2 regions of the Lysinibacillus sp. NPDC095746 genome follow, and region 1 is predicted to be linked to the other one. Evidence: riboswitches for the same ligand, from Rfam matches in the RefSeq annotation. Region 1 holds a riboswitch; the other holds the start of a gene.
What was found. A riboswitch is a leader RNA that binds a small molecule or an ion and turns the genes downstream of it on or off. The one in region 1 is predicted to bind S-adenosylmethionine.
Positions count from the first base shown of each region.

Region 1 (16,453 bases):
AGGTGGTGTACTTATTGGAGCTATTCGTCAATCTACTCATTAATGGCCTGGCAACTGGCATGTTAATTTTTTTACTGGCGGCAGGTCTGACGTTAATTTTTGGATTAATGGATGTTTTGAACTTTGCTCATGGGGGGTTATTTGTTTGGGGGGCTTATGCTGGCATATTTACGTATATATTCACTGAGAGCTTTCTCATTGGCGTTGTAGGTGCCATCGTAACAGGAGCTTTACTCGGGCTCATTACTGAAAAATTAATTATCACACCTGTGTATGGCAATCATATTCAGCAAATTTTAATTACATTAGGGCTGATGCTTGTGCTACAGGAGTTGATTAAAGTTGTTTTTGGTCCAAATGGTGTGGCAGTGAAAACACCGAGCTACTTAGCAGGCAGCTGGGAAATTGGAGACGTTATTATTATAAAATATCGATTATTTATTATTGTTGTAGGTTTTATCATTTTCGCTATTTTTCAATACATGCTAAAGAAAACGAAGATTGGGCTTATCGTTCGGGCTGGTGTACAGGATAAAGAAATGGCACAGGCACTTGGCATTCATATAAAGCGAGTATTTTTATATGTTTTCATGGTTGGCGCGGCATTAGCAGCACTTAGTGGTATGTTAATGGCTCCATATTCAGGTGTCATCTATGCGGAAATGGGTATGGAGTATGCGATTTTAGGCTTTATCGTTGTCGTAATCGGAGGAATGGGCAGTTTTTCAGGCTCGCTACTGGCAGCTATATTAGTTGGTTTAGCAGGTAGCTTTATGGCTTATTATGTGCCAGTGCTATCGCTTGCAGTCAATATGATTTTAATGGCCATTGTTTTAATTTTCCGTCCACAAGGTTTATTTGCTATGAGAAAGGAGAGATCGACATGACAATGAGGCTATCATTGCAGCATCTATGCTTTTTCCTCATAGTAGCGATTTTAGTACTTCTCCCTTTCGTTAATGATTCAAGGACGCTCATCATTTTATTAACGCAAATCTTTATTTTCGGTATTTTAGCGATGAGCTATGACATTCTCCTTGGCTATACAGGTATTGTGTCGTTCGGGCATGCGATGTTTTTTGGTTTAGGTGCCTACACAACGGCAGTTATGCTGAAACAAATGGAGCCAACACTTGCAACATTTTTATTATCAATCGTAGTAGGCATGTTGCTAGCGGGGTTTATTAGCTTCTTAGTAGGATTATTGACACTTCGATTAAAAAGTCATTTCTTTGCGATGCTGACATTATCTTTTTCGGGACTATTTTTAGTAGTGGCAGAAAAATGGCGTTCTGTTACATACGGAAATGATGGTTTTACGTTTAGAGCACCCGAAATGTTTAGAGATCGAATGACGTTTTATTTCATCGTGCTAGCATGCTTAGTCGTTATTTTTATTGCGCTATATCGTTTCGTTCACTCGCCAACTGGTCGAATTTTAATTGCTGTTCGAGAAAATGAACAACGAACAAAATCATTAGGCTATAACACCTTGTACTATAAAGTGATTGCATCAATTGTTGCTGGAACCGTTGCAAGTTTAGCAGGCTCCTTATATGCTGTGTCACTACGATTTGTCAATACGAGTGTGATGACAATGGACATTACGCTTGATGCATTATTAATGACGATTATTGGTGGTGTTGGCACATTAGTTGGACCTTTATTAGGGTCGGCTGTTATTGAATATGCCCAGCATGCACTATCGGGGTTAGCTCGTGATTATCCAATATTTGAACGATGGATTATCTTCTTTGGAATTCTTTATATTTTAGCTGTTATCTTTTTCCCAAAAGGAATTATTGGATCACTGCGCTTGATGTTTTGGAAATGGCGATTAAAGCATAAGGACAAAAATCAAACATCGGTTGTCCCGTCGCAGGAGAAGGAGCGATTTGAATGACAGTAGGCATTGTAAGCACAGGAATCTATATTCCACAAACGAAAATGACTTCTAAAGAGATTGCGAGGCTTTCCAATATTCCAGAGGATATTATTCGACAAAAAATGGGCATCTATGAAAAGCCTATTCCTGGTGAGCAAGATCATACAGTTCAAATGGGGATATGGGCGGCGCAGGATGCTATACGCAAAGCACAAATCGACCCGAAAGATATTGATGTTGTCATTTATATGGGAGAGGAGCATAAGGAGTATCCCTTGTGGACTGCCTCGATAAAAATGCAGGAGGAGCTAGGGGCCGTAAATGCTTGGGCATTCGATGTGCAATTAAGATGTGGCACGACCATTATGGCACTAAAACTAGCGAAAAGCTTAATGGCGTCGGATGATTCCGTTCAGACGATCCTCTTAGCTGGTGGCTATCGAAATGTTGATTTTATCGATTATAGCAATCCTCGAACACGCTTTATGTACAATTTAGCAGCTGGTGGTGGCGCTATCCTGTTACAAAAAAACTATGACAAAAATCGGTTATTAGAGGCGGATATTATGACGGATGGCTCGTTCTCAGAGGATGTAGTCGTGCCTGTCGGTGGTACAAAAAAACCTTTAACGCCTTCTGATTTAGAAAATAATTTGTATCAACTCGATGTGATCGATCCAATTGGGATGAAGGAGCGCTTAGAGCAAAAATCTTTAAGTAATTTTTTAAAGGTAATTCGAACATCCTTGGCGAAAAGTGGATTAAATGAAGGGGATATTCGTTATTTAGCGATGCTTCATATGAAAAAATCAGCTCATGACTATATTTTATCTGAACTCGGCTTGCAGCAGGAGCAATCCATATATTTACGAGAGTATGGTCATATTGGACAGATTGACCAAATAGTATCATTGCAGCTGGCGTTAGATGAAGGCCGTATCCATGATGGAGACATCGTCACACTTGTTAGTGCAGGTATTGGTTATGTATGGGGAGCTATTACGATTCGATGGGGATAAGGGGGAAATGCGATGTTAAAAACTGTTCAGCTATCTAATGGAGAAACGATTGCTTATCGTAAACGCCAAGGGGGAGAACGAGTTTTATTACTTATTCATGGCAATATGACATCCTCCAAACATTGGGACGTTCTAATTGATGCGTTGGATGAAAAATATACAATTTATGCACTGGATTTACGAGGTTTTGGTGGTTCATCGTATCATAAACCAATTTCTGCGATTAAAGATTTTAGCGATGATGTGAAGCTTTTTGTGGACGTCATTCAATTGAAACAGTTTGACATGATTGGCTGGTCAACGGGAGGAGCTGTATGTATGCAGTTTGTCGCACAGTATCCAGGCTATTGTCAGCAGCTTATTTTACTAGCTTCGGCATCTACGAGAGGTTACCCATTTTACACGGATTTAGGTACTGGCAATCAAGCTGCATTAAAAAGGGCATTTACCTATGAAGAAGTTCTTGTCGATACATTTAAAACAAAATTAGTACAGGGCTTCTATGATTCGAAAAATGTGCAAGGCTTACAGTCGGTCTGGAACGCACTTATATACACGCATAATCAGCCTAGCCCGGAACACTATCAGTCATATGTGGAGGATATGTTGACACAACGAAATTTAGCTGAAGTTTATCATGCATTAAATGTCTTCAATATAAGTGCTGTTAATCATGAGGTCGCCAAGGGTACTCATGAAGTTCAACACATTACCATTCCAGTTTTAGTGTTAAGAGGGGATCGTGATTATGTCATAACAGAAGGAATGAATGAAGAAACAATGCTCGATTTAGGCGCGAATGCACAATTCGTCAGTTTAAAAGACTGCGGTCACTCTCCATTAATTGATGATTTACCACAGCTTACAATTGAAATTGAAGCATTTTTAGAAATTGGAGGAAAAAATTATGCGTTTAAACAATAAAGTTGCCATTATTACAGGAGCAGCGAACGGGATTGGCTATGCTGCTGCTGAACGATTTATTGAAGAGGGTGCATTCGTTGTCATTGCAGATTTTAATGAAGAAGCAGGTATTTCAGCTGCCCAGCAATTAGGTGACCAGGCATTATTTGTGCAAGTAAATGTTGCAGATAGGGAAAGTGTCAAGAAGTTAGTGACAACGGTTATAGAGCATACGGGCCGAGTTGATATTTTAGTGAATAATGCAGGAATTACTCGTGATGCAATGTTAACAAAAATGACGGAAGATCAGTTTCAACAGGTGCTTGATGTGAATTTGACTGGAGTATTTCAGTGTACACAAGAAGTAATTCCACATATGATTGCTGCCGGTGGGGGAAAAATTATTAATACATCCTCTGTTAGCGGTGTTTATGGCAATGTTGGCCAAACAAATTACGCTGCCACAAAGGCCGCTATTGTTGGCATGACCAAAACATGGGCGAAGGAATTGGGGCGTAAAGGCATCAACGTGAATGCGGTTGCACCAGGCTTTACAGAAACAGATATGGTGAAAAAAATGCCAGAAAATGTGGTAGCACAAATGCGCTCCATCGTACCATTGCAAAGATTAGGAACACCTAGAGATATTGCCAATGCTTATTTATTTTTAGCATCTGATGAGGCTTCCTATGTCCACGGTCACACGCTTCATGTGGATGGAGCAATTATGATGTGATAAGGGGGCTTTCAAGATGTTTGTAGAGCAATCCTGGATTTTAAAACGTGCATCGCTAACTCCTAAACGTCTAGCATTGGTGAACTTAGACACTAAGGAACAGTGGACGTATCAGCAATTAACAGAGGAAATCACTAAATGGAGTCATTTTTTTGAGTGCCAAAACTTGCAAGCAGGGTGTCGTGTAGCCGTATTTGCGAAAAATCATATTCAGCTTTTTGCTGTCTTGTTCGCCTGCGGATTAAGAGGCCTTATTTACGTGCCATTGAATTGGCGTATGAGTACGACGGAATTAACTGATATTTTGACGGATGCTACGCCTTCTTTACTGCTTTACGATGAAGAAATGAAATGCCCTTTATCTTTCGAAAACATGCATTCCCTTCGTATAGCTAATGAAGGAGCTACGCTAACCATTCGAGCAGTAGACCTTAATGACCCTTGGCTAATGATTTATACAGGGGGTACAACTGGTAAGGCGAAGGGTGTTGTCCTATCCTTTAATTCTGTAAATTGGAATGCGATAAATACAATTATTAGCTGGGGCTTGAGCGATAGTGATTGTACGTTAAATTATATGCCGTTGTTCCATACAGGAGGTTTGAATGCCTTATGTATACCGCTGCTAATGGCTGGCGGTACAGTTGTTATTGGTGATAAGTTTGAGGCGGAAAAAGCTCTTAAGGCGATTAATCAGTACAAGACAACGATTTCGCTTTTTGTGCCAACAATGTACCAAGCGATGATTGCGGAGGATTACTTTAAGAGCAGTAGCTTCCCTTCCGTGAAAGTTTTTTTATCAGGGGGCGCACCATGCCCGTATCCAATATATGACGCATTTTTCAAGAAGGGACTATTTTTTAAAGAGGGCTATGGTTTAACAGAAGCAGGGCCTAATAATTTTTATATTTCACGAGAGGCCGCTTATTTAAAAAAAGGTGCCGTGGGGAAGAGCATGCAATTCAATGAAGCTAAAATTATCAATAGTGCAGGAGAAAGCTGTGCACCAAACGTAGTCGGAGAGCTATTAGTTAGAGGGAAGCATATGTTTCGCTTTTACTGGAATAATCAGCAGGAGACTGAAAAAATCATTCAAGATGGGTGGTTAAAAACTGGCGATTTAGCAATGATGGATGATGATGGTGATTTTTACATTGTCGGTCGCAGTAAAGAGATGATTATTTCTGGTGGAGAAAATGTTTATCCCCAGGAGGTAGAGCAATGCATTTTACGCCATCAGCGAGTGCAAGAGGTTGCGGTGATTGGAATGGTGGATGATTATTGGGGTGAAATCGTGGTGGCCGTTATCGTTTGCCGGGATAAGCAAGATACTATATTAGAGGAAATCAAAGAAATCTGTAGTAAGTATTTAGGTCGCTACAAAATTCCAAAAAAGATTATGTTCATCGATGAATTGCCAAAAACAAGTGTTGGAAAGATCGATAAAAAAGTATTACAAATGTATGTGAAAGCTGCGAATTAAGCCATTTTGCCTTGGAGAAATGATAGCTGTAGAAAAAGATAAAAAACGCTTGGATTCCAGGCGTTTTTTGCTGCTATTAAGTAACTTCTTATCCCTTAAAGACAGCTAGAAGAGGCTTTTACTTTGTGGCTATGTTAAAATATTGCGAGTGAAATCGGGTTTTTTACGATGTTATCAAGTATCAAGGAATAGAACGAAGAAAGGGCAGTACTAAAATGGAAAACGTATCGAATGTAGAAAAATTGGAATCAATAAAATCGTTACAATCGACAATCAATAAACTCGACAATGCCTTATCCCAGATGATTCAAAAAGGAGCAAATACTACCTTAGTAAAGAAAAGACTCAAAGCTGTTTGCATTGGATTAGCAATACTAGAAAACGTTTGGCATCAAAGCCCCCATCATTACACCCAGGAAGAATTAGCAGAGGCTCGCAATGTTCTTACTAGTTTATTTCCATCAATTGAGAAAGTATATGTAAAGTCAAAGGCTGGTAGTCCCCAAAAAACGCTTTTAGAAAGAAGAATTAAAGCGTTGGAACTAGCTGTTCTAGCGATTGATGAGCTTTCCAATAAATAACTTATACAACGGCATCTTTTCCAATATATGGAGAAATAATTTAAACTTCCCCCAAAAATGCTAGTGAGGATTGGTGACAGTAGAGACTGGACTTCTCCTTGAGGATTAGCGTCACAAATAAGAACTTATAGCGAAGTGAAGCGGCTCATCGTACCCTCTCAAGAATGCGCACAGTCGGAACAAAATAGAACCACACATTTCTCGAAACACCCTATAATGATTAAAAATGTTAATTTATTGATAATATATTGAAACTATTTACATAATGATGTTTAATAAACTTGGCTTATTTTTTATACATAATATTCCTAATAACTATGAGAAAGGAGAGAAAAATTTATTGCGTACTTTTAAAATTAGTACAAAATTTAATTTACTTTTAGTGGGAGTCATCCTATTTTTAAGCGTTATGATTGGATTTGTTTCCCATATACAAGTAAAACAAATTATGCGTAACAATTTTGAACAGAGCATAACCCATATTTCAAAGGTTGGTTATTTGCTGCTAGAGGAACGATTTAAGGGAGATTGGGCTATACAAGATGGGGAACTTTACAAAGGGGATACAAAAATCGTTAATCAGGAAGACTTTGTAGATGAGGTGGGAGAAAGCATCGATGGCGGTGTAACCATTTTTCAAGGGTCAAAAGGACTGATCACCAACCTAAAGCTAAATGGAGAACGTTTAGTGGGCAAAGATGCTGATCCAAAAGTCGTTGAAAATGTCATGAATAAAGGAGAAACCTTTATAGGTGAAGCTGATGTAGTAGGAACGAAATATTTAACACTCTATGCACCGATTAAAGATGCAAATGGAGACATCATTGGCATGTGGTTTGTCGGTGAAACAATAGATGGGATTAATACAATTATTTTTGCCTTTATCGGTAAGCTTCTCATTGTATTGTTCATCGGAGCAATCATAGCTGTATTAGGTAGCTTCCTTTTCACAAGAGCATTTGTGAAACCGCTTCATGAAATAAACAATCAACTACGAGATATTGCGGATGGAGAAGGAGATTTAACAAAACAGTTACAAATTAATTCCAAGGATGAAGCAGGGGAGCTAGCGCAATCTTTTAACAAAATGCTGACAAGCTTAAAAGTATTAATGCAACAAATAGCACAATCGTCTAAACAAGTTGATGTATCTTCTGATGGCTTAACAACTAAATCACAGCAAACAGCAGCTATGACGAGACAGCTAACGTCAACATTAGAAGATATAGCGGATGGTTCAAAAACGACATTACAAAGCACAAGTGATAGCCTAACTGCCATGCAGGAAATGGCCATAGGCATTCAACAAGTTGCTGAAACCGCTTCAATTGTTTCAGATGCTGCTGATTTAATGAGTGATGAGGCTACACAAGGCAATGATTCTTTGAATCGTGTATTGAATCAAATGACAATAATTAATGAATCATCTAACAATGTAGAGGCACAGGTCCGTATATTAGGTGATCAGTCACAGCAAATTGGCAATATCGTTGATGTGATTACAAACATCGCAAATCAAACGAATTTACTGGCCTTAAATGCAGCTATTGAAGCGGCTCGTGCTGGTGAACAAGGAAAAGGCTTTGCTGTCGTTGCTGATGAAGTTCGCAAATTAGCAGAACAATCAAAGGAATCTGCTGATCAAATAGCAACACTTATTCATTCCATTCAAAATGATACAGCCAATGTAATTTCGGCTATATCTAGTAACTCGAAGGAAGCTGCGTCAGGTATGGATGTTGTAGATGATACAAAACTGGCCTTCCACAAAATTATGCAGTCGATTAAAGGAGTTAGCACGCAGTTGCATGACATCTCTGCCGTGACAGAGCAAATGTCCGCAAGTGTTGAAGAAGTTACTGCCTCAACAGAAGCAATGGCACGCATTGCGAGCAAGGCAACCGAAAGTACGGAGCACGTGACGCTAACAGCGAAGGAGCAATTAGCTTTCATAGACAATATGGCCTCTTCAGCCAAAGAGCTGGCACAACAGGCAGACGAGCTTCAAAGCTTATTAAAAAAATTTCAATATTAAGGAACGTTGAAAAATGCTTGGATATCCAGGCGTTTTTCAATTTTTATAGGAAAAAGAGGGTTATTTATTTTATTGGAAAAAATGTAAAATGACAGAATTTTGCAGCGCATAGAGATTAAAGAAATTGAGGAGTTAAAGCTAGTAGGTTTCGGGTTTTATGTCCTGTTGATACAGTTCAAAAAACGAGTTGGCGAAATGAAACATGTAGAAAATTCTTCACAGCAAGTAGGTGCTTTTGTCGTAGATCATGATTTTGAAGATGAAGATGATTACTGGGTTTGTGTTGAAGTACATAAAGGGGCCAATTATAAAATAATGGATACCTATAATGTGGATTGAAGCGAATAAATTGCAAAGACTTAAATGGCATCTAGAAATATTTCATAGCTAGGAAGATAGCGAAAATTTAGATGTGGAGCTATTAGATACCATAGATCTAATGTTAAATACGAAATAGGGGGAAAATCTCTGTTAATCGTTATTTTAAAAAAATAGCTTGAGCTATTCATATTTATTTTTTCACAAAGGTTCCCATAATACGAACATATCAGTAAAATAGAGTAGGTTAGGGGGACTGTATTTTGAAAGATCAACGCTTTAAAATTGCGCATCGAGAGGCGCTTATCGGTATCGGGCTTGTTATCGTTAACTTTGCGATTTGGTTTGGCTTTGCCTATGGACTTGGCTCTGATGATCCAACAAGCTATACGTATGTATTCGGTTTCCCTGCATGGTTTTTCTATAGCTGTATTGCAGGGACAGGTTTTATGATTATATTAATCTGGGTCGTCATGAAACTCTTTTTCAAAGAAGTACCATTTGATGATGAGGAGGTGGATCAATAATGCATTGGCAAGTTATTTTTCCACTGCTATTATTTCTAATCATCATCTTTGGTATTGGGATCTGGTCAAATAAGTATGTACGCTCTTCCAATTCATTTTTACAGGAATACTTCCTCGGTGGTCGTGAAATGGGGGGCTTCATCCTTGCTATGACAATGATTGCTACGTACGGTAGTGCAAGTAGCTTTATAGGTGGACCAGGCGTTGCATACACGAAAGGGCTTGGCTGGGTATTGCTGGCGATGGCGCAGCTTCCTGCAGGTTATTTCGTCTTAATGATTTTAGGGAAGAAATTTGCTATTATCGCAAGACGTTATCAAGCCATCACGTTAATAGATTTTTTACGAGAACGCTATAAGAGTCATGCTATTGTTATCCTATCGGCCATTAGTATTATCATCTTTTTATTTTCTGCAATGATGGCCCAATGGGTAGGTGGTGCTCGATTAATAGAATCATTAACTGGCTTAAACTATACAACTGCACTCTTTATATTTGCGATTTCGGTATTAGTGTATGTAATTATTGGGGGCTTCCGTGCCGTTGCACTAACGGATACGGTGCAAGGCTCTATTATGGTTATCGGAACCATTATTTTATTAATTGGGACAATCATCGCTGGTGGAGGAATCGATAATATTATGGCCTCACTTGTCGCTGAGAATCCGAATTTTGTGTCTCCATTTGGAGCTGAAGGTGAGTTAACGCCATTATACGTATCTACATTTTGGATTTTGATTGGTGTTGGAGTTGTGGGACTTCCACAAATCGCAGTTCGTGCTATGAGCTATAAAGATTCTAAAAGTATGCATTTAGCTATTATCATTGGCACTATTGCCATTGGAACAATTATGTTTGGGATGCATCTAATCGGTGTTTTAGCACGACCAGTGATACCGGGTATTGAAATTGGTGATAAAGTTATGCCGATGCTAACATTAAAGGTTTTACCACCATTTTTAGCTGGCATTGTTTTAGCTGCACCGATGGCAGCAACGATGTCTACAGTCAACGCATTACTGATGCTTGTAAGCTCCACAGTAGTGAAAGATATTTACTTAAATTATATAAAACCAACAGCGAATGATACGGAAATTAAGCGTGCAAGTTTTATTGTTACGACAGTGATTGGTTTAGCCGTCGTCGTTTTTGCACTAAATCCACCAGATTTATTAGTATGGCTAAATTTATTCGCTTTTGGCGGACTTGAGGCAGTCTTTATTTGGACCGTCGTATTAGGACTATATTGGAAAAAAGCCAATAAGTATGGTGCTATTGCGTCAATGATTTCGGGTATGATCCTTTATATAATCATTGATCGTTTTTATCCTTCTGTCTTTGGTATGCACACCGTGACAATTCCAATCGTCGCTTCCTTAGTCATATTTGTTATTGTTAGCTTATTAACAAGTCATAAATTTAAAAATGAAAAGTTGTTTATTTAAATTAGAAAACGCCGTAGTAATAGAATTTCTACGGCGTTTTATATTGCAGACAATAAGTGATGGATAGAATGTCCAAAATCGTGGATAGAACATTCGAAATCGCGGATAGAATCTCTGGATTGATGGATGAAAGTTCGAAATGATGGTAAGAACCTCCGGAGCGAAGAAAGAATCAGTGAAGCGACGGATAGACCTCCGAAGAGACGGAAAGAACCACTGGAGCGACGGATAGACCCTTCAAATGATGGATAGAATCACCCAAAACGTGGATAGAACATTCGAAATCGTGGATAGAATCTCTGGATTGATGGATAGAAAGTTCAAAGTGACGGAAAGCCTCTCCGAAGAGACGGAAAGTCCCTCTGTAGCAACGGATAGACCCTCCAAATGATGGATAGAATCACCCAAAACGTGGATAGAACATTCGAAATCGTGGATAGAATCTCTGGATTGATGGATAGAAGTTCAAAGTGACGGAAAGACCCTCCCAAGTGACGGAAAGCCTCTCCGAAGAGACGGAAAGTCCCTCTGAAGCGACGGATAGACCCTCCAAATGATGGATAGAATCACCCAAAACGTGGATAGAACATTCGAAATCGTGGATAGAATCTCTGGATTGATGGATAGAAAGTTCAAAGAGACGGAAAGTCCCTCTGAAGCGACGGAAAGCCTCTACTGAGCGAAGGATAGGACCCAAAAATCCCCTCCGAAATGACAAAAAGCCTCCCAAAATTAAAGAAACAGAACGCCAAAATTTATCGACAAGCTAAGACACCGTAGAGCTAGATATCTACGGCGTTTTTTATGTAATCATAAGCATTTTTAGTTAACAAAGTAATCGTTACAATAATAAATAATACGCGGACAAAGCTGCTACCTTTTTTAATCGCCATACGTGATCCTACAAATGCACCGGCAATTTGAGCGATACCCATTAGTAAACCATAAGCATAATGAATCTGACCTAAGTAGGCGAACATTAAAAGGCCGGCAAAATTACTTGCTAAGTTTAAAAATTTCGCGTTTCCTGCTGCCTTTAAGAAATCGAAGCCGACTAATAAAAAGCTGAAGATTAAAAATGAGCCAGTTCCTGGACCAAGAAACCCATCATAAAACCCAATTGTAAATAACAACAGCATGAATAGGACTAAGTGCGTAAACTTTAAATTTTTGACTGCAGCTACTGAACCCCAATCTTTTTTAAAGATTGTATAGACGGCAACAGCAGCAAGCATTATGAGCATAAGTGGTTTTAGTAATTCGGGATTAATCAAATGAACGGTCCATGCACCAAAAAGTGATCCCACAAAGGCTAGGGGAAAGTATTTAATAACCGAACGAATTTCTAGCTGACCAGATCGATAAAAAGAAATGGTTGATGTTAAAGAACCCATGGTGCCGGCAAGTTTATTAGTGGCTACTGCCGCTGCTGGATTTAAACCAGCAAACATAAGGGCAGGTAACGCAATTAAGCCTCCACCTCCAACAACTGCATCCACAAAGGCGGCTAAAAATCCAAAAGATATTAATAATATGACTACATTTACATCTACTTCAAATAGCATGTTTACACCTCTTTTGATAGTTACTACTGAAATAGTAACTAAATTTCACTTTGCTGTAAAGAATTATTTTTTATTGGCTTATCTTCATAGCCTTAACTTATAATAAAGGAAATGGAGGGATCGAATGGTTGAATTAATCGCGCAATTAAAAGAACTAGGATTCACAGAATATGAAGCGAAGGCCTATATTGCACTCGTACAAAATAGTCATGTTAGTGCCTATCAAGTAAGTAAAAACTCCGGTATCCCTCGTGCAAGAATATACGACATACTTGATGTACTTGTTGAAAAAGGGTTAGTACTGAAAGAAGAAACGGCAGATCAAACGATATACTCTTCCATTCCTGTCGCTGTGTTTTTACAGCAAATTCAGCAACGTTGGCAATCGAATTTCACATCGATTAGTGATCAATTAGAAAAATTAGAAGTAAAAGAGCAGGAAGCGGAGCATAAAGTTGTCACGATAAAAGGAAAAGAGGCAATCGTCAATTATTGTCAGTCATTATTAAAAAAAGCGGAGAAAAAAGTCATATTATCGATGTGGGAAGATATGTATGGGGAATTACGAGAAGCTATACAAGAGGTCGCACAGCATATTCCGATTCATGGTATTACATTGAATGTGGATGAAAATGTTTCACCCTTAGATCAGCATCGTACTACACAATATACGAGAAAAACTTCTACGCCACATTGGTTTATTTTGTCTGTAGATGGTCAAGAGATGATTTATGGTCACTCTCCGGCAAAACACGAAACGGCTTTTATTACCAATGATCCTGTTCATATTTATTTATTAGAGGATTATATCTGGCATGACGTGCTTATTAATCGCCTTTTAAAGCGCGATGATACGGAGCTTGAGGAATGGATTACGAAAGAACGTAAAGCATTTTTCTTAGAATGAAAGTATTGAAAAAGAATCTGCAAGCCGTCATGTACATTACATAAGGCGAGCAGATTCTTTTTTTCGTTAATTATTAATAAAATACTTTATCGACATTGTATTTAGCGCGGAATGAATTGATCGCGTACGTTTCATAAATTTCACGTTCCATTGGATCTTCCACTTCATACACTTCAATTTTGAAAACTTCATCACGATGATTTTTCATCGGTGACACATTGTCCTCAAAATGCTTTTTAATACGTTGACGAATTTTACGTGCTTTCCCTACAAATAAAAGTTCGTTCTCTTCATTGTAGAATAAGAAAATACCACCCTTTTCACGAGTGATTTTATGGAAGTCGATAAAACCATGGTATGGTGTGATTGGTACATCTCCTGGCTTTAAATCTTGTTCGCGTTGGCGAATTACTACATCTGGTTTTGGAAAATCAATTTTAATCAAACTATTCACGTTCCTCTCTGTTACTAAAGGTATATGTTAACATAAGTACAGCATGTTTACCATCAAATAATGAATGTAAACATTCAAGTTTAGTGTTAAACAAATGACATCATGACATGCATGATTAATAACAAAATATTCTATGTATTATTGATATTCTTAATTGTTCATGTTACAATTCTTTTTAATTAAATAATCTTATCATGAGAAGTTGAGGGATTTGGCCCGATGACGCTTCAGCAACCTCTAACGAAAGTTAGAAAGGTGCTAATTCCAGCAAAGGATTTATCCTTTGAGAGATAAGAGTGGACGTGGAAAAATCCTTCTCATTCTATCTCTTATGGAATGAGGGGGATTTTTTAATTTCATCGTTTGATATTGAGCTTTGCGCAGGGCCCGTGCATTGATGGAACAAAAGAAATAAAAGAGAGGGGAATGCAAGATGCCAATTAATATTCCGAAAAACTTACCAGCTGGAGAACATTTACGTGAGGAAAAAATCTTCGTTATGGAAGAGGACAGAGCGAAAACTCAACAAATTCGCCCGTTAAATATATTAATTTTAAATTTAATGCCAGAAAAAGAAAAAACAGAGCTGCAATTACTTCGTTTATTGGGGAATACACCGTTACAAGTGAATATTACATTTTTAAATACAGCTACGCATGAATCGAAAAATGTTAGTAAATCACATTTGCAGTTATTTTACACAACCTTTAATCAAATTCGTCATCGCCGCTATGACGGCATGATTATTACGGGTGCACCAGTAGAAAAAATGGCATTTGAAGAGGTAAACTACTGGCAGGAAATTTCAGAAATTATGGATTGGTCCAAGGCAAACGTAACATCGGTTTTACATATATGTTGGGGTGCACAGGCAGCGTTATACCATCATTACGGTATCGGTAAAATAGAGCTTCCTGCTAAATGCTCAGGTGTATATTCGCATGTTATCACAGATTTAACAGTGGATTTAGTACGTGGCTTTAGCGATTCATTTACGGCACCACATTCACGTTATACATCTGTTTCAATTGATGAAGTACTTAGTCATCCTGATTTACGATTACTATCTTATTCGGAAGATGCTGGTGTTTTCATTGTGCAATCTAAGGATAATAAAAATATTATGATTACTGGCCATCTTGAATATGACGCGACAACTTTAGCTGATGAGTATAGTCGTGATGTTGCGAAAGGATTAGATATTGATGTACCAGTAAATTACTTCCCACATGATAATCCAGCAAATGAACCGATTAATTCGTGGCGTGCCCATACACATTTATTATTCTCGAATTGGTTGAACTACTATGTTTACCAAGAAACACCATACGAATGGGATTTCGTTGATCAAATTGAATATCATATTTAACACTGTAGCAATTAAAAAAATGATGATCTTTTATATCTCAGGGTCATCATTTTTAACATTATGCTTTTTAATTTTCTGATGAATGTTTATCTCTATCACTGCTTGGAGCATTACCGGTATCGCTTTCATTCTGTGTTGTATTACTGCTACTATCACTTTGCGAAGGATTTTCGCTGTTACTAGCACTTTGTGTAGTAGTTTCGTTATTACTACTATTTTCATTTTGAGTAGCATTTCCGCCATTGTTGCTACTTGCACTTTGTGTAGAATTATCATTATTATCACTACTTGCATTTTGAGTAGCATTTCCACCATTGTTGCTACTTCCACTTTGAGAAGAATTTCCACCATGGTTGCTATTATTATTTTGAGTAGAGTTACCGTTATTACTACTACCTGCACTTTGAGTAGCATTTCCGCCATTACTACGACTTTCAATCTGTATACTACAATTACTTTGTGAATTATTTCCTTGATTCCCGTTAATTTTGCGAATTTTCGCGACAAGTAGTAAAACTAATGGTAATAAGATTGCGAAAAAAAAGGAAAAAATAGGCCAGATTTCTCTATTGTAAATTTCTGAATGAATGATATTAGGATGAACAATTTGTGAAAGTCCAAGGATAATCATTCCGAATGGAAAAATGAGCGGTCGATGATTGTTAATTTTACATATTTGCGCGATGCCGATGACCCCAGCATAAAAAAACATAAAAGTTTTAATATAAATTGATATTATCCACATGGTTGCCATAATAACTTCAATACGCTGCAAAAAATTCCCGATTGAAATTCTTTGGGCTAATGAATAGCTAGGAAATGTCCTAGAAGCTGTATTTGCCGGACCTAGGACAAGGATAGCCAGTGTGATGATTGCAATTAAGACAATCCCCCCAAGAATTGTCCCAATGTAAAAAGCTTTTTGTGCTGATTCATGGACGTTAACAGAAGAAGGAAAAATCATTAATAATATGACAAGTGGGAATGAAAAAATACCCATTAATCGAATAATACTAAAGAATAATGATTTTGTTGGTGCTTCCATTATTGGCTGTAGATTTTCCATATGGACGGATGGTGAAATACAAACTACAAATAAAATAAAAATTAAAATAAACATTGCGAATAGTATTTCTGTAGAACGGGCAAAAACTTCAATCCCTAGAAATGCTGCATAAATAATGATAATACTGAACAGAAATGCAAAGGCCATTGTAGGTGTTTCT
Region 1 covers NZ_JBIWGL010000030.1:16,711-33,163, reverse strand. The annotation lists gene ACIQ7N_RS19080 (branched-chain amino acid ABC transporter permease) at 15-887, shown strand; gene ACIQ7N_RS19075 (branched-chain amino acid ABC transporter permease) at 884-1,903, shown strand; gene ACIQ7N_RS19070 (3-oxoacyl-ACP synthase) at 1,900-2,904, shown strand; gene phaZ (intracellular short-chain-length polyhydroxyalkanoate depolymerase) at 2,917-3,828, shown strand; gene fabG (3-oxoacyl-ACP reductase FabG) at 3,812-4,543, shown strand; gene ACIQ7N_RS19055 (class I adenylate-forming enzyme family protein) at 4,560-6,026, shown strand; gene ACIQ7N_RS19050 (hypothetical protein) at 6,242-6,607, shown strand; gene ACIQ7N_RS19045 (methyl-accepting chemotaxis protein) at 6,948-8,642, shown strand; gene ACIQ7N_RS19040 (hypothetical protein) at 8,838-8,981, shown strand; gene ACIQ7N_RS19035 (YhdT family protein) at 9,224-9,487, shown strand; gene panF (sodium/pantothenate symporter) at 9,487-10,932, shown strand; gene ACIQ7N_RS19025 (TSUP family transporter) at 11,715-12,497, opposite strand; gene ACIQ7N_RS19020 (TrmB family transcriptional regulator) at 12,622-13,404, shown strand; gene ACIQ7N_RS19015 (nucleotide excision repair endonuclease) at 13,478-13,849, opposite strand; SAM riboswitch class I at 14,045-14,155, shown strand; gene metA (homoserine O-acetyltransferase MetA) at 14,292-15,227, shown strand; gene ACIQ7N_RS19005 (GerAB/ArcD/ProY family transporter) at 15,295-16,453, opposite strand, start outside.

Region 2 (16,453 bases), on a different contig from region 1:
ATGACATTTGTTACAACGTATGTAGTTTATATAAGTTAAAGACTGGACGCTACGAGGAAAGCGATCAGTCGGAACGGAAATCAACCACACGTTATCGTGAAATATCCCCTCTTGTTTAACCCATTTTTACCCTATTTATATTAAAATAGTAATTAGTAAAAATTGGAGGAGTGGGTGTATGCAATTATCAAAGAAATTTCGTTTTTTAGCGGCCGGTGTTTTGGTATGTCAATTAGTAGTACTACCAATAGGTGTGAATGCAAAGGAACAAAGAGACAACATAGCGCCAAGTTGGGTAGTTCAAGCTGATTATGTAGCACTGGGCGATTCTTTAGCACACGGTATGAATGACGGTGATATCATCGGGTTAGGTTACACAGATTTTGTTGCACAAGCTTTACAGCAAGATGGTTTCATTACTTCTTATAATAAAGGATTTGCCTATTCGGGCTACACAACGAAAAACATATTAGAAGATATACAAAATAATGTGGAAAAGCCAGTGGTAGGATTCGGTTATCAAAGTGAGAAGGTAAAGCTTCGTACATCTATTAAAGAAGCGGAGATTATTACGCTAACCGCTGGCGCCAATGATATAATACCCATTTTAAAAGAGTCCCAGATAACGGGCATTAATGCAGCAATGATGTTAAAAGCTTCCCAAGAGGCCATAAAAAATATTGCTGCTATTTTAGAAGAAGTGAAGAAGCTTAATCCGAATGCTCAAGTTTATGTCATGGGCTATTATAATTCTTTTCCGTACTATAGCGAGGATTTACAGACACAATTTAAAATGCTATTAAAGGTTATGAATGCGACGATAAAAACAACTGCTGAAAAATCGGGTGCCGTTTTTGTACCGACATACGATATTGTAGCAAAAGATATTCCGAGCTATTTACCAAATCCTGAAAATATTCATTTAAGTGAAGCAGGCTATAAAGCAGTAGCGAACGAGGCATTTCTACCAGCGATTAAAGCAAGTTCTTTATGGGATGTATCAAAATTTATTCAAGCAAGTATGAAAGATAGTACAACTGTCAAAATAAGCTGGCAGGAAGCGAAAGATAATGTAGGGGTCACTAGTTACAACGTATATGTAAATAGTAAGCTAACATTTACGCAAAATGCCGAGACAACGACGATAACTTTAGATAATTTAACAGAGAATACAGCATACACGATAGCTGTTAAAGCAGTTGATGCAGCTGGTAATGAAAGTGTTCAAAGTCCATCAGTTACTTTTACTACAGGGAGAAATTTAACCTTTACCGATATAGAAAAACATTGGGCAAAGGAGTATATTCTAAAGGCCGCTAAAGAAGGTATTATGAAAGGTTACGCAGATGGTACGTTTAGACCTGAGCAAAATGTTACTCGAGCACAGGCTGCTACGATGCTTGTTAGAAGCCTAGGTTTAACGACGAAGGAACAAGCACCATTTAAAGACATCGCAAACTATGACGTTGGTACTCAGTCAGAAATTGCAGCAGCTTATGCGTATGGGTTAATTAAGGGAACGAATGGGAAGTTTAACCCAGGACAGCCGGTTACTCGCGCTCAATTAGCATTAATGATAAATAGAGCCTATGAATCTAAACAAAAGCAACATTATGCTGTAAAAGGAAAAGCACCATTCACTGATATTGCTTTCTATAATGAAGAAACAAAACAAGCAATAACGATGTTGTATGAGCTTGATATGGTTAGAGGGAACGAAGGGGAATTTTTACCTGAAGCTCCTACAAAACGTAGCCATGCTGCGAAAATATTTGTGAATTTTAACAGTCTATTAAAAAAGTAAAATAATTTAAGGTAAAGGTTGTGAAAAGAAACCTTTACCTTTTGTTATTTTTATTGTGATAAATATCTAGCGGGGTGACAATTGTTTGTAGATAAGTTGAAGAACAAGCAAAAAAACATCTTGAAAAATAACAAAGCAGTTCAATAAATCTTTAAGATTTATTGAACTGCTATTTTTTACTTATTTATGATAGTTTAGCAATAATACCTTCTTCATCGTCTAGAACGAGTTCGATGCCTGTTGAAAAAGGATCACCATGTAGGACATCTTTAATCCATACACGTAGCGCGCCGATCATTGCAGCTGTATTGAACATTTCAATTTGACCATTAACTTCAATTTCTGCACCAAACCCTGTGTCATCGTCGTATGTTAGTTCTACAAGTACATCCTCAGGACGAATGTTTTTATAGTAGGACTGTGATAAACAAATTGCATTTATAATATCTTGCTCATTAATTATTTGTGCCATTGTGCTTCCTCTTTACGCTTTTTATCTTTAAACATATTAACAATTTTTATAACTAGCGTTACGATAATCATGATGGCTGCAACGTTAATTAATAAGCCTAAAATATTACCAAGCATACCCATACCACTGAAAAGACTGCCGAATAATAAACCAGCTAAGCCACCAAGCATTAGGCCTTTCATAAGGCCGCCTGAGAAGAATCCACCTTTCTTAGCTGTTGAATCCGTTTTGTTTGTAGAAGTTGTATTATTTTTATTTGTTGTTGCATTATTTTGGTCTTTAGTTTTATCCTGAGATTTTTGGAAATTTGAGTTGTTGTTATTATTGTTGTTTGAGAAACCTTTTTTACCTGACTTATACGATTTAGCTTCTGCAGTTGGTGTATCCGAGATGAATAATGTTGCTCCAACAGACGCAAACATAAGTGTCGCTGCAAAAATAGCAGCAAGGATTTTTTTCATTTCTTGTATTCCTCCAATATAATTTTTAGTTTTGTCTAAACTAGTTCTTAATAGTAATTTTACATGAATCTTCTCGGAAAATAAAATAAACGCTTCGATCAATTTAGAGATAGCATCAAATTTGACCAAGAAGTGTCTGTATTATCACCCATGCACTACTTATAATGTAGACAGTTGAGGTTGGACGCAACGCTCAGTCGGAACGGAATACAATCCAGCTTTAGAAGGAGAGAACCTTAAAAATTGTAAATAAAAAGAAAGGAGTGAGACGATGATTTCAACATTATTACTATTAATTTCAATCTTTTTACTGTTATATATAACGGAAAAAAGACGTCTTCTCAATGCAGTAGTTCTTGGCCTTTTAGGGTTATTTATTTTAAGCACAATAATAATTAGTCATCCTGTAATTCTGCCAAATGAGCAGGGGATTGTGTCGAAGATGGGTATAGTCATTATACTAGGAAGTTTCCCGAGTATGATGTTTATTTTATCGATAGCTACGTTTTTTAATAGTAAAGTTTTACTTGAAAAAGAAGGCCGTAAAGTCCGTAATCTATTGTTAGCTATTTTTGGCTTGTGCTTTTTTATTATGATGATTTGGTATGTATATGTAATTTTTATGAATATCGAACATGAAATTTGGCACATTCTTTTCTTCTATGCGTTTTTGGTTTTTGGCTATACAATGTTTTTATACGCAAGCATAATGACCTATGCGACTCTCTATCATTTTACGCCGATCCTGTATGAGCCAAACTATATTATTGCATTAGGATCAGGACTAATTGGAGATAAGGTGCCACCACTTTTAGCTAGCCGTTTAGATGAGGCAGTAAAGCAATTTAAAAAATATGGTGAGCGACCTTACATTATCGTCTCAGGTGGACAGGGGCATGATGAAAAAGTATCAGAAGCATATGCCATGAAAAAATATATAGTTGACGAACATCAAATACCAGCTCAAAAAGTATTAATGGAAGATCAATCGACAAATACAGAACAAAATATGGCATTCTCTAAAAAAATTATGGATAAGCATGCTCAAGGAAAGAAATATCGATCCATATTCGTAACGAATAATTTTCATGTTTTTCGTGCAAGTATTTATGCAAAAAAGGCGAAGCTTGATGCACAAGGAGTTGGTTCGAAGACTGCCTTTTACTATGTACCTAATGCATTTACTCGTGAATTTATCGGATTATTAGAAATGTATAAATGGATGAATGTCACTGTCTTTTTGTTTATTACATTGTTTATTGGATTAATCTTGAGAGCATATGTGTAACCAATTTAGAACTGTTTTCCATATAATAGTGGCAAGATAGAGTGCAAGGGGGGAAATGAATGTATGGGCAATTTTTAGCAAAAAAAAATAAAGAGCGAATTGTTTCTCTGCAAAAGCTCACGCAAACAGAAGATACATGGTTTGCGCAAAACATTAATTTAATAACAGTCGAACAAGTACAATTAGCAACCTTGCACAAAATACTAAATCAAGTTGTGCAAGGACTGTTGAAAAAGAATCAACAACGACACTTACAAATTATACATCCAGAACAGACAAAGTCAGTACAGGAGAATGTGCTAACGCTTTTAGCTGAATATGATGATTTACTGCGTGATGCAATTCCACTCCCTATCTATATATTTATTTGGCAAATTTCTTCTCTGGAGAGGTTATCCAATTGCAATGAAGTTGTTGATGATGTACTTGATATATTGGAATGGTATTTTATTCACCAAAATGAACAGGTTGAGGCGTTTGATGAAGAAGATCTAGATCATGAGGAAATTATTGACTTATACAAAGATGCCATTGAGGAACAGGATACAGATGCACAATTTCAGCTTGGCGAATATTATAGCGCAATTGACGGCGAATATTTCCGACCAGAAAAATCAATAAAGTGGTTTGAGTTAGCAGCGTCACAAGGAAATGCCGATGCACAATATGCACTTGGTAATTTTTATTTTGAAGGTCTAGGTGTTCAAGAGAACTATAATAGAGCGTTTATATTGTATGAGGCTGCAGCAAAGCAAGGGCATCCAGATGCTGCGAATAATTTAGCAGATATGTATTTTAACGGTGAGGGAGTACCAGAAAACTTGGTACTTGCGAAGAAGTGGTTCGACTTCGCTGCACAACAAGGTGTGGCAGAGGCTATGTTTACCCTCGGAATTATTTACGAGCAGGGATTAGGAATCGACAAAAATGAGGAGCAAGCATGTAGCTACTATAGAAGATCTGCTGAAGCAGGCTATGTCGAAGCGCAATACAGGCTTGGAGGAATCTATTTAGAGGGACGGTTAGGGCAACCTAAAGATGTGAACCGTGGATTATTTTGGTATGAAAAAGCTGCAGAGCAATATCACGTCGATGCCTTTTATGATTTGGGCTTTATTTGGAGCCAAGGGTTAACAGGTATACGTAATATTGAAAAGGGTATTCATTGGTTTAAACAGGCCGCTCTTCAAGGAGATCTGGAAGCTAAATTACAATTAGGGCACATTTACAATAAAGGTGAAGGAATAGCTAGAAATATTAAAGAGGCTATTAAGTGGTATGGACTTGCAGCAGAAGCAGGAAGTGAGGAGGCTGCAATTTTACTGCAAGAGTTGAAAGGAAAATAAGTATTTTTCATTAAAAAATAATAGGTATTTAGAATTTATTATGAACGTTTTCTGTATAGGTCTTAAGTTCTTATTTATGGGTATTTTATAGGTTTATATCACTATGAACGAATGATTGTAAAAATATTAATATAACAAAGAGGTAATTACTTCAAACTAAAACGAGGAAAAAATAAGGATAAAAAAATAGAGATGATGTAAATTGGCTACCCAAAAGTATTGTGGTAGCTTTTTTATTGCTTTAGATAACAGGGACTTTTTATATAATTTAAGGGAAAAAATGTATATCCGAAAATTGACAGCTATTTATAAAATGTATAATGTATATGAGTGATTCTGAAAGAGTAGTTAGTAGTAATAGCTAGTCATAAGATTGCTATTTTTAGCTGATGGTAGCCCGTAGCAGAAATCAGCGTCATAAGTAATGTGATGGCTTATCACCAAAAGTTGGGGATGAATCTTCCTGATCTTTTATATTTTTGGTAGACGAAATTAGATTTTTCTCAGCTTTTCAAAAGTACACGGCATGAAAGAGGGTAAATGTGTGATTTTTCAAAAAGAGAGAAAGACAACGGCGTTAGATTTAAAGCACTACACGGTGAAAATGGATATAGTGAATTGCCAATCAATAAAAAGGCAAATTGATTTGCTTAAATTGACAAAGAAGGATTTACAATATTTAAAAGCCTTTCAACCTTTTGTAGAAGCCAATATTGATAATATTGTTCATCGATTTTATGAAATGATTGGAACTGAACATAGTTTAGTAGATATTATTAATAGACATAGTTCTGTGGAGAAGCTGAAAATTACATTACGACGTCATATTATTGAAATGTTTAATGGTAAGATTGATAATGAATTTTATCAAAGACGCATAAAAATTGCTAAAGTGCATGTCCATATTGGCCTTAAAACACAATGGTATATTTGTGCGTTTCAAGATTTAACTGCGTCATTTATTGACTTGGTTGAAGAACATGTTGTTCATCCAATAGATCAGCTTAATACAATTCGAGCTATCTCGAAAATTTCCAATTTTGAGCAACAATTGGTTTTAGAGGCGTTTGAGCACACAATTGAGCAACTTCATGAAAAAATAGAACGTAGAAAAGAAGCGATAGAGCAAGAAATCGTAAAGTCTTCGGAATGTCTTGCCACAATATCTCAAGAAACGAACAATTCATTTCATCGCTTAAGTGGACAATCAGAGGAAATTAAACAACTAGCGAAAAAATCACTTCAAGTGTCGACTATGGCTGAGAGTCAGGCATTAGAAGGGCGTGAACGTTTAAAGAGTCAATCGCAAAATATGAATACTATTATTTGCTCACTTGATGATATAGCGGAAAATATTGCACAGTTGACAGATATGTCAAAGGAAATGGAATCGATTATGAATGTTGTGACAAATATTGCTAATCAAACGAACTTGTTAGCTTTAAATGCCGCAATAGAAGCTGCTCGTGCTGGAGAAGCGGGTAAAGGCTTTAGTGTTGTTGCAGATGAAGTGAGAAAACTATCGATTCAAACAAAGGAATCTGTCACATCGGTAGCAACGTTACTACATAAAACGAATGAACGGACAGATAAACTTGTTCATTCGCTTAGTAATATTCAAGAAGAGGTAGCCTCTGGTGAGGAAAATATGGTTCAAACGGAAGGCCAATTTACTAACATATTAGAAGCTATGACCGAGGCGAAAGACCAAAATGGTCGGATGGAAAAAGAAGTACAGGCAATAGCAGAAGTACTAAGTGAATTAGGTATTGCCTTTAACGAAGTGGAAAATTCAGCTGGAAAATTAGCTAGCTTTGCACAAAATTTAAATGAATGAAGAGAAAATTGTTGATACATACATTAGGGCACAAATAACACTATATTAACGGTTAATAGATAATTTCCGTAATGAAGGTAAAAGCCTCTAGCGAATATATGATGAAAAAATGGAGCTGTCCAATGTGCTGGATAGCTCCATTTTTGCTAAATTTGTAAAGGGTTTAACGTAATTTTCGATAAAAAAAGTTTATACTAAATAAAGAACAAAAAATAGGGGCGGTTAATATGAAAACAGTTGTTGTATTAGGTGGCGGAATTACGGGATTGTGTACGATGCATTATTTACAACGCCAAGTTCAGGAGAAAAACTTAGATGTAAAACTTGTGCTTGTTGAAAAAAATACATACCTTGGTGGCAAGCTGCACTCTTCATATGAACAAGGATTCATCATGGAAACTGGAGCAGATTCTATTGTAGCGCGTCATAAAGGTGTCATGGAGTTAGTAGAGGAACTGAATTTTGCACAAAATCTAGTCTATAACGAAACAGGTATTTCGTATATTTACACAAATAATGAGCTACATGCCATTCCAACAGACTCAACATTCGGTATCCCTATGAGCTTACAATCTCTCGAGGAAAGCACGCTTGTATCAGAGGAAGGTAAAAAAGAAGCGTTAAAGGATTTAACAATGCCGAATGAAAGGTTTACAAAGGAAAGCTCGATTGGGGAATTTTTAACGTATTATTTAGGTGAAGAGCTTGTTCAAAACCAAATAGCACCGGTACTTGCAGGTGTATATTCTGGAGATTTAAATCAACTTTCAATTGCTTCTACTTTACCGTATTTAATCGATTACAAAAACGATTACGGTAGTATTATTAAAGGTTTCGATGCAAACAGGGAACAATTTGTGAAAGCCGCCAATAAAAAATTTATTTCATTTAAAAATGGTTTATCGTCACTAATTGATCGACTTGAAGAAACATTAACGGATGTAGAAATTATAAAAGGGATTGCTACTACTAGTGTTAAAAAGCAGGAGAATCTATACGCAGTTACGTTAGCAAACGGTAAAATGATTGAAGCAAATCATGTTGTATTGGCACTGCCTAATGAAGCGGTACAAAGCTTATTACAGGATGACTCTTTGAACGGCTATTTTGAACAATTTAATACTGCATCCGCCATTACGATTTATTTAGGATTTGATGTTCCCGATAATAGATTACCTGCAGATGGAACAGGCTATATTGTGTCACATAATTCGGATGTTATCTGTAATGCAGCAACGTGGACAAGCCGCAAGTGGAAACACACTTCAGCAGAAGGAAAATTACTTGTACGACTTTTTTATAAGAGCATTAACCCCGAGTATGAGAAATTGCGTATGATGTCAGATGAAGAATTAGCGGTTGTAGCTCTAGAGGACGTAAGAAAAAGCTTAGGAATTGAAGAAAAACCAACTGTTATTAACGTGACGAAATGGATCGACCAGATGCCGAAGTACGACTTGGCACATCGTGAAGCGTTGCAAGGTCTCTTACAAGAGCTCGAGAAAAACTATCCAAATTTATCAATAGCAGGATGCTCTTATTTTGGAGTAGGCATAGGTGCGTGTATTCAAAATGGTAAAAAAATTGGTGAGGAACTTGTAGAAAAACTATCGTAATTGTTTAATATAAATCAAAATTTTATGAATTTCGTAAAAATTATCCTTTGTTCAGTGAAATAGTCTTGACTCAATCGTTCGTAAACGATATGATTCTTTTAATTATTTAAAAAATTCATACTAAATTCTTATCAAGAGAAGCAGAGGGACTGGCCCTATGAAGCTTCAGCAACCAACTTATTGTCAGGTGCTAAATCCAGAAGACCGTGTGTCGAAGATGAGAAGGAAAACAATTACGAAACGTAAAAGCCTTCTTTTTTTGTGAAAGAAGGCTTTTTTATTTTAACTTTTTTTCGGCTGATGTCCAAACATCAGTCGAAATAGAGGAACTCAGTCTAAGAACGCCACGTCCTGTGGCAACGACTGAGTGACCAACTTCGTGTTGACCTAAAGCCTTCGGCGGATGTCACGGAATCGGCAAGGAGTTCTTAGCGGATAGTACGCTAACTAACCTGCAGCGTGCAGGCCTAAGCACAAAGCCGATTCAGAACGAATTATGCCGAGGCATAATTGATAGAAAAAGAAAGAGAGGTTAGTTTTATGGGATTGCTTGAAAGGTTAAAAACGCATGTTCTTACAGCAGATGGTGCAATTGGTACAGTTTTATACGGCTATGGCTTGGAGTACTGTCATGAGGAAATGAATGTACAGAGACCGGAATTAATTGAAAAGATTCATAGAGAATATATAGCTGCTGGTGCCGATATTATTCAGACGAACACTTACGGAGCTAATGCCATAAAATTAGCCCGCTATGGATTAGAATCTCGTGTACAGCAATATAATGAAGCTGCTATAACGATTGCAAAACGTGCAGCAGCGGATGGTGGGCAATTTGTGTTGGGTACTATTGGGGGAATCCGTGGTATTCGAAAAAGTGATGCAACGTTAGAGGAAATCTTAGCAACTATAGATGAGCAGGCAACGGTTTTACTTGCAGGAAATCCAGATGGCCTTTTACTTGAAACCTATTATGATTTTGAAGAGCTAACAGCGACTTTATCAATGCTACGAGCTAAAACCACATTACCGATTATCGCTCAAGTTTCTATGCACGAACCCGGAGTATTACAAAATGGAATGAGCTTAAATCACGCCTTACATGAACTTGAAGCGTTAGGTGCTGATATCGTAGGTGTTAACTGTCGTTTAGGTCCTCACCATACTATCCAAGCATTTGAAGGGGTAGAGCTTCCTGAGCAGGCATTTATGTCAGCGTATCCGAACGCCTCTCTTCTTGATTTAGAGGATGGGCGTGTCGTTTATGAGTCGGAGGCTGATTATTTTGGTCGAGCAGCTGTAGAGCTTCGTGATCAAGGGGTGCGTTTAATTGGTGGCTGTTGTGGTACGACACCAAAGCATATTGCTGCAGCGAAAAAGTACTTAGAGGAGTTATCCCCGGTTGAAGAAAAGTATACAAAGCCAGAAAAAATAGAGATTGTTCGTGAGGCAGAGCCAGCAAATTATGAGCCATTACATGAAAAAGTAAAACGTGAACGCTCGGTTATTGTGGAGTTAGATACACCAAGACATTTAGAAATAGAAGGCTTTATTAAAGGGGCAAAGAAAATATATGAGGCGGGCGCGGATGTAGTCATGATGGCAGATAATTCACTTGCTTCTCCAAGGATTAGTAATGTCGCAATGGGTGCCTTACTGAAAGAAACGCACGGGGTACGCCCGTTAACCCATATAACATGCCGAGATCGAAATTTAATTGGTCTTCAATCACATTTAATGGGATTAAATGCACTAGGAATTCATGATGTTTTAGCGGTTACTGGAGATCCGACAAAGGTAGGCGATTTCCCGGGAGCAACTAGCGTTTATGACGTATCATCAATGGAGCTAATCCAATTAATAAAACAGTTAAATGAAGGTGTTTCGTTCTCAGGGAAACCGCTTCGTAAAAAGGCAAATTTCTCTGTAGCGGCTGCATTTAATCCTAATGTCCGTGTACTAGATCGCGCTGTCTCTCGATTAGAAAAGAAAATTGAACATGGGGCAGATTATTTTATTTCACAGCCTGTTTATACAAAGGAAAAAATCGTGGAAATTCACGAGGCGACAAAGCATTTAGAAACGCCAATTTATATAGGTATTATGCCAGTAACGAGCTATAAAAGTGCGGAGTTCTTACATCATGAAGTACCAGGCATCAAGCTATCTGATGATGCGTTAGCACGTATGAAGGCTTGTGGTGATGATAAGGAACGCGCAACAATAGAAGGCATTGCAATTGCTAAAGAATTAGTAGAAGTAGCAGCGGAATATTTCAATGGTATTTACCTCATCACACCATTTTTACGCTATGATATGACGCTAGAATTAATGAAAGTTATTGAGCAATTGGATGAACAGAAAAAAGGGGTAAGTATAAATGGCTAAGCACATGATTGAAGAGCAACTAGAGAAACGAATATTAATTCTTGATGGCGCAATGGGAACAATGCTACAAAATGAAAATTTATCGGCAGAGGATTTTGGCGGCGAGGAATATGATGGCTGTAATGAAAATCTTGTGCTAACTAGACCAGATGTGCTTGAAAAGGTTCATAGAAAATATTTAGAGGCTGGAGCAGATATTATTTGTACAAATACATTTGGGGGTACACCACTTGTATTAAATGAATATGATCTAGGTGCGAAGGCAGAAGAAATTAACAAACGTGCTGTTGAAATTGCACGCAAAGTAGTAGATCAGTTTTCAACATCCGATTGGCCACGTTTTGTAGCGGGAGCGATGGGACCAACTACAAAAACCCTATCTGTTACAGGTGGAATTACATTTGATGAGCTAGAGGAAAACTTTTATGTTCAAGCAAAGTCATTAATCGATGCCGGGGCGGACGTTTTGTTGTTAGAAACTAGTCAGGATATGTTGAATGTTAAGGCGGGAACATTGGGGATATCTCGTGCTTTTAAGGCTACTGAAAAAGAGCTACCTGTGATGATATCTGGAACAATTGAACCGATGGGAACGACACTTGCCGGCCAAACAATTGATGCTTTTTACATTTCCATCGAGCATATTAAGCCATTGTCAGTTGGCTTAAACTGTGCGACTGGACCAGAGTTTATGACTGATCATATTCGTTCACTAGCAGAGCTTTCAACAGGCTATATTAGCTGTTACCCGAATGCGGGCTTACCGGATGAGGAAGGCTGCTATCATGAGTCACCTGAATCATTGTCACAAAAGCTAAAAGGCTTTGCGGAAAAGGGCTGGCTAAATATTGTCGGAGGTTGCTGCGGTACAACGCCAGCACATATTGCGGCTATCAGAGAGGTGCTAAAGGACGAAAAGCCTCGTCAATTACAAGATGTGACGCATGGTCATGTAGTATCAGGGATAGAGCCATTGGTGTATGACGACTCTATGCGTCCATTATTTATTGGAGAACGGACAAATGTCATTGGTTCTCGTAAGTTTAAAAATTTAATTATTGATGGGAAGTTTGAGGAAGCAGCAGAAATCGCCCGTGCTCAGGTGAAAAATGGAGCACATGTGATCGATATTTGTTTAGCAAATCCTGACCGCGATGAACTAGCGGATATGCGTGGCTTTATGCAGGAGGTTGTAAAAAAAGTAAAAGTACCTCTTGTGATTGACTCGACAGATGAAAAAGTAATTGAGGAAGCACTTAAGTTTTCTCAAGGGAAAGCTATCATTAATTCTATTAACTTAGAGGATGGCGAGGAGCGTTTTGACGCTGTTTTACCGCTTGTGAAAAAATATGGAGCTTCTTTAGTTGTAGGTACAATTGATGAGCAAGGCATGGCGGTTGATCGACATCGCAAGCTAGAAATTGCTGAACGTTCATATAAATTGTTAACAGAAAAATGGGGTATTGCTCCTGAAGATATTATTTTTGACCCATTAATGTTCCCAGTAGGTACAGGAGATGAGCAATATATTGGCTCGGCACTTGAAACGGTAGAAGGTATTCGCCTTATTAAGGAGAAAATGCCACGGACATTAACGGTGCTTGGTGTAAGTAATATTTCGTTCGGATTGCCACCAGTAGGTCGTGAAGTACTGAATGCCGTATATTTATATCACTGTACACAGGCTGGTTTAGATTATGCAATTGTGAATACGGAGAAGCTAGAACGTTATGCATCCATTCCTGAGGAGGAAATTAAGCTAGCAAATGATTTACTCTTTAATACAAATGATGAAACTTTAGCTGTCTTTACAGATTTCTATCGTGATAAAAAGAAAGAAAAAACAGAGGCGGATATTCCGAAAACAGTAGAAGGTCGCTTAGCCTACTATATATTAGAGGGTACAAAGGAAGGGCTTATTGAAGATTTAGATGCGGCTCGTGAAATTTTCGAAACACCGCTTGAGATTATTAATGGGCCTTTAATGGATGGAATGGCAGAGGTTGGCCGTTTATTTAACGATAATCAGCTGATCGTAGCAGAAGTATTACAATCAGCAGGGGTTATGAAGGCCGCAGTAGCGCATTTAGAGCAATTTATGGAGAAAAATGAAGAGAATGCTGGTAAGGGGAAAATGGTACTTGCTACTGTAAAGGGCGATGTGCATGATATTGGGAAAAATCTTGTCGATATTATTTTAAGTAATAATGGCTATAAGGTCATTGATTTGGGTATTAAAGTAACACCTACTCAGTTAATAGAAGCGATTCGCAAGGAGAAGCCGGATTTCATCGGGCTTTCAGGCTTACTTGTAAAATCAGCACAGCAAATGGTTATTACTGCTCAGGATTTCAAAGAAGCGGGTATTGACGTACCTATTTTAGTAGGAGGAGCGGCATTATCTCGTCGCTTTACTGAAACAAAAATTGCCGGCGAATATAATGGACCTGTCATTTATTCCAAGGATGCGATGCAAGGCTTAGAGCAGGCAAATCGATTAATGGGGACAGATACACGTGCCGATTTCTTAGCTGAAATTAAGGAATCTCGTGAAAAACGCTTAGAGGCAGACGAAAAAAGAGCGGCTCGCCCTGCTAAAGAAATAATGATAAAGCCTGTACGTACAGTAAAGGAAGCGTCTGTCTTTCTTCCAGCTGATTTACGACGCCATGTAAAGAGAGAATACGCTGTTTCGCATTTGTATCCATATGTTAATATGCGGACTTTACTTGGACATCACCTAGGTTTAAAAGGTCAAGTACAGCAGTTGCTTGATGCGGGTGATGAAAGAGCAACAGCGTTAAAAGATTTAGTCGACGACTATTTACAAAGTGACCTATTGAAGCCGTCGGGTGTGTATCAGTTTTTCCCTGCTCAAGCCGATGGGGATGATGTAGTCGTTTATGATCCAACAGATAGCCAAACAGAAATTGAACGATTTACCTTCCCTCGTCAGCAAGTTGAACCGTTTTTATGTCTTGCAGACTTCCTTAAAACGGTAGAAAGCGGTGAAATGGACTATATTGCCTTAATGGTGGTAACAGCAGGACGAGGAGTTATGGCGCAGGCTCGTCAACTAAAAGAGGAAGGGAAATTCCTCGAAAGTCATGCATTACAATCTACTGCCCTTGAGCTTGCGGAAGGTTTCGCGGAACGTATGCACCAAGAAATTCGCGATCAGTGGGGCTTCCCAGATGCGACAGATTTTACAATGCGTGATCGTTTCGCAGCAAAATATCAAGGACAGCGCTTCTCATTCGGTTATCCAGCATGTCCGAACCTAGAGGATCAAGAGAAATTGTTTGGCTTATTAAAACCGGAGGACATTGGTGTACATTTAACGGAAGGCTTTATGATGGAGCCAGAAGCGTCTGTTTCAGCAATGGTCTTTGCACATCCAGATGCTCGATATTTTAATGTGTGATGCTAGAAAAAGTAGTGAAATCTTATGTAATAGAAGTAATTATGCCAGGCATAATTGATGGTTAGGACGTGAGCATGATGATTCGATTCATGGAAAAGAAAGATTTACCCGAGATTTTAGATATTTACAATGACATTATTTTAACGAGCAAAGCTGTTTATCGATATGAAACACAATCGTTAGAAGAAAAAAAGCAATGGTTCAAGGAGCAGCAAACGCTCGATAATCCATTGCTAGTTTTTGACGAGAATGGCACAGTAGCCGGCTTTGCAACATATAGTCAGTTCCGTCCATATCCTGGTTACAAGCACACAATGGAGCACTCTGTATATGTGCATAAGGATCATTACCAAAAAGGAATAGCGTCACAATTAATGCAAGAGCTAATTCGAACTGCTAAAGAGCAAGGTGTAAAGACACTTGTAGCGGGCATTGATGGTGAAAACATCGGAAGTATTAAAGTACATGAAAAACTAGGTTTTGAATATGCAGGTACAATTAAAAATGCAGGCTATAAATTTGGACAGTGGCTAGATCTTGTATTTTATCAGCTACAGTTAACTGGACCAAAAGGATAGAAAGGGTATGACATTCATATTCTTTCTTTATAATATGTGAATCCTAGCTATACTTTTTTGTTCAGCTTGCCTACTCATACTAATGCTATATTTAAAAGCTTATCACCAAAAGTTGGAGATGAAATATGCATTTGTATAATAGGTTGATCTTTGCGGCTGGGCGACTCCTTGGGGATCAGCGATAGAGGAACGAAGGCTAAAACCATCAAATCCTCTGATAACGCCTTCGTGACCAACCTCGTGTGGCCCGAGACCATGCAGCGAAGCGTCAGCAACAAATGTTTTCTGTGCGAAAGCGAAGCGTCAGCTACAATGCACCCAGCTGGAACGGAAATCAACTCCACTTTATGGTGAGAAGCCATATTAATTTATTTTTATTCTATTGTACACATGAAAAAGGGTATGACAAATGTCATACCCTTTTTATGATGTTTGCTTCTGTTGTATGATTATACTCTTGTTTTATGATGAGGTCATAAGGAAAAAAGGAAATGAGGGAGTAAAAACGATGGCAACAGATCGAGAAAAAACAAAAAAACTGCGTCAGGATGTAGCACCATTTGCGAAGTCTGATACAGCTAAAAGTATTTTTCAAATGGTAAATACAATTGTACCTTTAATCGCTCTATGGGTAGCTGGTTATATGTTAATGGATATTTCACCATGGCTAACAGTTGGATTAAGTGTAATTTCTGCTGGCTTTGTCGTACGAACATTTATTATTTTCCATGATTGTACACACGGTTCATTTTTCAAAAGTAAAAAAGCAAACGACTGGGTTGGTTTTGTAACTGGAGTGTTAACTTCATTCCCATATGAAAAATGGAAGCGTGAACATACAATTCACCACGCAACTAGCTCGAACTTAGACAAACGTGGTATCGGTGATATAGATATGATGACAGTGGAAGAGTTTTTACAAGCATCTAAAGGACAACGTTTATGGTATCGTTTTTACCGTAATCCATTCGTTATGTTCGGCTTAGGTCCACTATTTATGGTGTTAATATTAAATCGCTTTAATCGTAAAGACGCTAAACAGAAGGAACGCTTTAACACACATTTAACAAATGTCGTTATTGCTGGAATTTGTATAGCATTAATTTACTTTATGGGCTGGCAAGCATTTTTATTAGTACAAGGGATAACACTATTTGTAGCTGGTTCTCTTGGTATTTGGTTATTCTATATCCAACATACGTACGAGGATTCTTATTTTGAGCATGATAAAGAATGGGA
Region 2 covers NZ_JBIWGL010000024.1:27,178-43,630, reverse strand. The annotation lists gene ACIQ7N_RS17250 (S-layer homology domain-containing protein) at 179-1,804, shown strand; gene ACIQ7N_RS17245 (DUF2653 family protein) at 1,989-2,276, opposite strand; gene ACIQ7N_RS17240 (hypothetical protein) at 2,264-2,737, opposite strand; gene ACIQ7N_RS17235 (YdcF family protein) at 3,009-4,025, shown strand; gene ACIQ7N_RS17230 (tetratricopeptide repeat protein) at 4,085-5,371, shown strand; gene ACIQ7N_RS17225 (protoglobin domain-containing protein) at 5,916-7,208, shown strand; gene ACIQ7N_RS17220 (protoporphyrinogen oxidase) at 7,436-8,824, shown strand; SAM riboswitch class I at 8,950-9,048, shown strand; gene ACIQ7N_RS17215 (bifunctional homocysteine S-methyltransferase/methylenetetrahydrofolate reductase) at 9,365-11,212, shown strand; gene metH (methionine synthase) at 11,205-14,636, shown strand; gene ACIQ7N_RS17205 (GNAT family N-acetyltransferase) at 14,714-15,214, shown strand; gene desA (Delta(5) desaturase DesA) at 15,723-16,453, shown strand, end outside.
Region 2: linked by a shared signal. The riboswitch ahead of ACIQ7N_RS17215 (bifunctional homocysteine S-methyltransferase/methylenetetrahydrofolate reductase) and the one ahead of metA (homoserine O-acetyltransferase MetA) in region 1 are both predicted to bind S-adenosylmethionine.